DNA from 2 places in the Lelliottia amnigena genome. Region 2 is predicted to be linked to the other one. Evidence: riboswitches for the same ligand, from Rfam matches in the RefSeq annotation. Region 2 holds a riboswitch; the other holds the start of a gene.
The links. A riboswitch is a leader RNA that binds a small molecule or an ion and turns the genes downstream of it on or off. The one in region 2 is predicted to bind thiamine pyrophosphate.
Positions count from the first base shown of each region.

Region 1: it holds a riboswitch for thiamine pyrophosphate, as region 2 does, so the genes downstream of both, thiB (thiamine ABC transporter substrate binding subunit) here and thiC (phosphomethylpyrimidine synthase ThiC) in region 2, are expected to answer to the same signal.

Region 1 covers NZ_CP077236.1:2,512,841-2,515,946, reverse strand. The annotation lists gene sgrR (HTH-type transcriptional regulator SgrR) at 1-1,137, shown strand, start outside; TPP riboswitch at 1,174-1,274, shown strand; gene thiB (thiamine ABC transporter substrate binding subunit) at 1,306-2,289, shown strand; gene thiP (thiamine/thiamine pyrophosphate ABC transporter permease ThiP) at 2,265-3,106, shown strand, end outside.
Region 2 covers NZ_CP077236.1:2,086,169-2,089,274, reverse strand. The annotation lists gene nudC (NAD(+) diphosphatase) at 1-769, opposite strand, end outside; gene I6L74_RS09785 (Rsd/AlgQ family anti-sigma factor) at 866-1,363, shown strand; TPP riboswitch at 1,465-1,573, shown strand; gene thiC (phosphomethylpyrimidine synthase ThiC) at 1,739-3,106, shown strand, end outside.

The sequences.
Region 1 (3,106 bases), 430 kb from region 2:
CAGCTTTCGCCCCTGCACTGGCGTTTCTTTTTGCGTCCAGGCATTCATTTTCATCATGGACGTGAGCTGGAAATGGACGATGTTATCGCGTCGCTGCAACGTGCCCGCGAACTGCCGCTCTATTCTCATATCTCGCGCATCCACTCGCCAACGGCCTGGACGCTGGATATCGAACTTTCGCAGCCCGATCAGTGGCTGCCATGGCTGATGGGCTATGTGCCGTCGATGATTTTGCCGCACGAGTGGCAATCGATGCCTCATTTCTCCAGCCAGCCTGTCGGCACGGGCCCATATGCGGTGACACGCAATAACAATAATCAACTCAAGATTCGCGCCTTTGATGACTACTTTGGTTATCGCGCACTGATTGACGAAGTGAATGTCTGGGTATTGCCCGACATCAGCGAAGAGTTCAGCCCTGGCCTGACGCTGGAAGGCCCCACCGAAGGCGAAAAAGCCGTTGAGAGCCGACTTGAAGAGGGCTGTTACTACCTGCTGTTTGATGCCCGCACGCATCGCGGAGCCAGCCGCGACGTGCGCCAGTGGGTGAGCCAAATTCTCGCCCCCGCCAATCTGATTTATCAGGCGGAAGATCAACACCAGACTTACTGGTTCCCGGCGTATGGGCTGCTTCCTCGCTGGCACCATGCCCGCCCCGGACGCGGCGAGAAACCCGCCGGGCTGGAATCCATCACCCTGACCTATTATCGCGAACACGTTGAGCACCGTTTTATCGCCAGAATCATGAGCAAACTGCTGGCGGCAGAGGGCGTGAAGCTCGAGATTCAGGAAGTGGAATATGATGAGTGGCATCGCGGCGAAGCGGTGAGCGATATCTGGCTCAACAGCGCGAATTTCACCCTGCCGCTCGACTTCTCCCTGTTCTCACATCTGTTTGAAATCCCGCTGATCCAGCACTGTATTGCCCGCGACTGGCAGCAGGACGCCGCGCAATGGCGCGCCGGGGAAATGAATCTCGCCGTCTGGTGCCAGCAGCTGCTGTCGCAGCAGGCGATGGTTCCGCTGATCCACCACTGGCTGATGATCCAGGGGCAGCGCAGTATGCGCGGTATGAGAATGAACACCTTAGGCTGGTTTGACTTTAAATCGGCCTGGTTTGCACCGCCGGAACCATAACACTTTCGTAATATTCACCAAATCATTACACTACTGCTGTTCTCAACGGGGTGCTGCATCAATGATGTGCGCTGAGATAATACCCGTCGAACCTGATCCGGATAACGCCGGCGAAGGGATTTGAGGCTGTCGCTCAAAATCCTTTGCCACTCAACTTTGAGGTGCAAAGTGTTAAAAAAAGTTCTCCCCCTGCTGGCGCTGTTTGCGCTGCCTGTTTTTGCCAAGCCCGTGTTAACGGTCTACACCTACGACTCCTTCGCCGCTGACTGGGGCCCTGGACCGGTCGTCAAAAAAGCCTTTGAAGCCGACTGCAACTGCGAGATGAAATTCGTGGCGCTGGAAGACGGCGTCTCGCTGCTGAACCGTCTGCGCATGGAAGGTAAAAACAGCAAAGCCGACGTGGTGCTGGGCCTCGACAATAATCTGCTGGACGCGGCCTCACAAACCAAACTGTTCGCCAAAAGCGGCGTGCCCTCCGAGGCGGTTAACGTTCCCGGCGGCTGGAAAAATGACACGTTCGTGCCGTTCGATTACGGCTACTTCGCGTTTGTGTATGACAAAAACAAACTCAAGAATCCGCCTAAGAGCCTGAAAGAACTCGTTGAAAGCGACCAGAAATGGCGCGTGATTTACCAGGACCCGCGCACCAGCACGCCGGGTCTGGGCCTGCTGCTGTGGATGCAAAAAGTCTACGGTGACAACGCGCCAGAAGCGTGGCAGAAGCTGGCGGCGAAAACCGTTACCGTCACCAAAGGCTGGAGCGAAGCCTACGGCCTGTTCCTCAAAGGCGAAAGCGACCTGGTTCTGAGCTACACCACCTCGCCGGCATATCACATCATCGAAGAGAAAAAAGACCATTACGCGGCGGCGAATTTCTCTGAGGGGCACTATTTGCAGGTGGAAGTGGCCGCACGTACGGCAGCCAGCAAACAGCCTGAACTGGCTGAAAAGTTCCTGAAATTTATGGTTTCACCGGCATTCCAGAATGCGATCCCGACCGGCAACTGGATGTATCCGGTGACCAACGTGACTTTGCCTGCGGGCTTTGATCAGTTGACCAAACCACAAACGACGCTGGAATTTACCCCGCAGCAGGTTTCCAGCCAGCGCGCAGCATGGATCAGTGAATGGCAACGCGCTGTCAGCCGTTAATCCCCGGCTGGCTGATCCCGGGGCTGATTGCCGCCACGTTAATGGTGGTCGTCAGCCTGGGTGCTTTTCTGGCGCTGTGGTTTAACGCGCCAGAGAGCGATCTCGTCGCGCTTTGGCATGACAGCTATCTCTGGCATGTCGTGCGTTTCTCTTTCTGGCAGGCGTTTCTCTCTGCGCTGATCTCCGTCGTGCCGGCGATTTTTCTGGCTCGCGCCCTGTACCGCCGACGCTTCCCCGGTAGGAAAATCCTGTTGCGCCTTTGCGCCATGACGCTGATTTTACCGGTGCTGGTCGCGGTGTTCGGCATTCTGAGCGTTTACGGCCGCCAGGGGTGGATCGCTTCGCTACTGAGCGTTTTTGGTATCGAGTGGACCTTCTCGCCTTACGGTCTGCAGGGCATTTTACTGGCCCACGTCTTTTTCAATATGCCGATGGCGACGCGACTGTTTTTACAGGCACTGGAAAATATTCCCGGTGAACAGCGCCAGCTCGCCGCACAGCTTGGTATGCGCGGCTGGCCGTTCTTCCGGTTTGTCGAATGGCCGTGGCTGCGCCGCCAGATCCCACCGGTTGCCGCGTTGATCTTCATGCTCTGTTTCGCCAGCTTTGCAACGGTTCTGTCGCTGGGGGGCGGGCCACAGGCAACAACCATTGAACTCGCGATTTATCAGGCGCTCAGTTTTGACTACGATCCGGGCCGTGCGGCGATCCTGGCGATGGTTCAGATGTTCTGCTGTCTGGGGCTGGTGCTGCTCAGCCAGCGTCTGAGCAAAGCGATCGCGGTGGGCAGCCATCAGGTTAGCGGCTGGCGTGACCC
Region 2 (3,106 bases):
CATAGTCGGCCCGACACATTGCCACGGTATCTTCTATCAGGCGACGCGCCACGGTGCCCGGTGGCGGTAACAGCGGTAAATTGTCGTAGCGATACCAGTTTGCTTCCAGCAACTCTTTCGGGTCGATAACGATCTCGCCGCTGTCATAGTCAGCCATAAAGGCCGTCATCAGTGACATCGGGAAGGGCCACGGTTGAGAGGTAACGTAACGCAGATTTTTGACTTTAATCCCGCTCTCTTCCATCACTTCACGCGCGACGGTTTGCTCAAGCGTTTCGCCGACCTCAACAAATCCAGCCAGTACCGTGTGAATACCATTCCGGTGGCGGACATGCTGCGCCAGTAAAATCGAATCATCACGACGAATAGCAACGATGATGCACGGTGCAATTTGCGGGTAATAGCGCTCACGGCAGTGGCTGCACAGTAGCGCCCATTCGGTTTTACTTGGATGCATAGGATGACCGCAATAACCGCAGAACTTATGCGAACGGTAGAATTCGGCTAACTGCACCCCGCGTCCGGCCAGCTGAAACAGCCCCGCATCATGATCCATCACCTGACGTACCGATCCCATATCCTGACGGCGATTCTGTTGGATCAACCACACAGCATCGCCCTGCCATTCACCGATCTTTAATGCCGATTGCCCCACAAGATCGAATTGCCCGGCTTCGCCGTAAGGTAACTCTCCGGCGGGCAACCATAATTTTTGCTCATGGCTGACGATCCACCAGCCACGATCTAATTTTTCAATTATACGATCCATATCTATTGCACTACCTTCGCTTCACAGGCATGTTGATAACAATATTCTTACAAATTTAGGCGGGCAGCTTTTAACCTTAACCTTGCGGAGTCAAACATGCTAAACCAGCTAGAAAGCCTGACAGAGCGCGTTGGAGGAAGTAATAAATTGGTCGATCGCTGGCTGCACGTGCGTAAACAATTGCTTGTTGCCTACTATAATCTGGTTGGCATTAAGCCTGGCAAAGAATCCTATATGCGCCTGAATGAAAAAGCGCTGGATAATTTTTGTCAGAGTCTGGTGGATTACCTTTCCGACGGCCATTTCAATATTTATGAACGTATTATCCGTGAAATGGAAGGAACGAATCCGTATTTAGCGGCGACAAAACTCTATCCGCAGCTGGAAGCGAACACCCAGCAGATTATGGATTATTACGACTCCGCGCTCGAAAACGCGATCGACCAGGATAACTATCTGGAATTACAGCAGGTGCTGTCCGATCTGGGCGAAGCCCTGGAAGGGCGATTTACGCTGGAAGATAAGCTGATTGCCCTCGTGCTGGACCACAATTTGAAAGCCAGTAACGAAGATAACGTCGCGCGACCTGCTTGAGTTATTAATCGTTAACGCGTAGTTTACAAACACGACCCTCTCTGGAGGGGCATTACACGAAATTTTTCACGCTGCTTTTTGGACAGATGAAGAATACGTGTAAATTCTTGTCGGAGTGCCCAGTGCGTAAGCCGGGCTGAGACCGTTAATTCGGGATCCGCGGAACCTGATCAGGTTAATACCTGCGAAGGGAACAAGAGTCAAAACCCATTACACAAAACCATTCAAGTTGCATCTCCCCAGGAGCTTACCGAGTAAGTGACTGAGGTGAACGAAGGCAGCCAGCGCAGAGGCCGCTTGAGTGATGAAGTGTAATCTCCTCTTGGTTCATCCGTTGTCTGACAAGCCACTTCCTTTACTTTTATGGAATGAGCTATGTCTGCAAAATTGACCCGCCGCGAACAGCGCGCACAAGCACAACACTTCATCGATACGCTCGAAGGCACTGCTTTCCCGAGCTCAAAACGCATTTATATTACCGGTTCACAGGCTGATATCCGCGTGCCCATGCGTGAGATCCAGCTCAGTCCGACGCTTCTCGGCGGCAGCAAAGAAAATCCGCAGTTTGAGGATAACGAAGCGGTCCCGGTGTATGACACCTCCGGCCCCTATGGTGATACCGACGTTGCCATCAACGTTCAACAAGGGCTGGCAAAACTGCGCCAGCCCTGGATTGACGCGCGTAATGACACCGTGGCGCTCACCGTTCGCAGTTCCGCATACACTCAAGAACGCCTTGCAGATGAGGGGCTTGATGAACTGCGCTTTACCGGTCTGCTGACGCCAAAACGTGCGAAATCAGGAAAATGCGTCACGCAGCTGCATTATGCCCGCCAGGGTATTGTGACCCCGGAAATGGAATTTATCGCGATTCGCGAAAATATGGGCCGTGAACGTATTCGCAGCGAAGTGCTTCGCCACCAGCATCCGGGTGAAGGTTTTGGCGCGCGCCTGCCGGAGAACATCACGCCCGAGTTTGTCCGTAACGAAGTGGCAGCAGGTCGCGCCATCATCCCCGCCAATATTAATCACCCAGAATCTGAACCAATGATTATTGGCCGTAATTTCCTGGTGAAAGTTAACGCCAATATCGGCAACTCCGCCGTGACGTCATCCATTGAAGAAGAGGTCGAGAAGCTGGTGTGGTCTACACGCTGGGGGGCAGACACGGTCATGGATCTCTCTACCGGGCGCTACATCCACGAAACCCGCGAGTGGATTTTGCGAAACAGCCCCGTTCCTATCGGAACCGTGCCGATCTATCAGGCACTGGAGAAGGTCAACGGGATCGCGGAACATCTGACCTGGGAAGCGTTCCGCGACACGTTACTTGAGCAGGCGGAACAAGGCGTTGATTACTTCACCATTCACGCAGGCGTACTGCTGCGCTACGTCCCGATGACCGCCACGCGTCTGACCGGAATTGTCTCGCGCGGGGGCTCTATCATGGCGAAATGGTGCCTGTCACATCATCAGGAAAATTTCCTCTACGAACACTTCCGCGAAATTTGCGAAATCTGTGCGGCCTACGATGTATCTCTTTCGTTGGGCGATGGGTTGCGTCCTGGCTCCATTCGCGATGCCAACGATGAAGCGCAATTTGCCGAGCTGCATACGCTGGGCGAACTGACCAAAATCGCGTGGGAATATGACGTGCAGGTGATGATCGAAGGTCCAGGCCACGTCCCGATGCAGATGATTCGCCGCAACATGACCGAAGAGCTGGAGCACTGCCACGAAGCG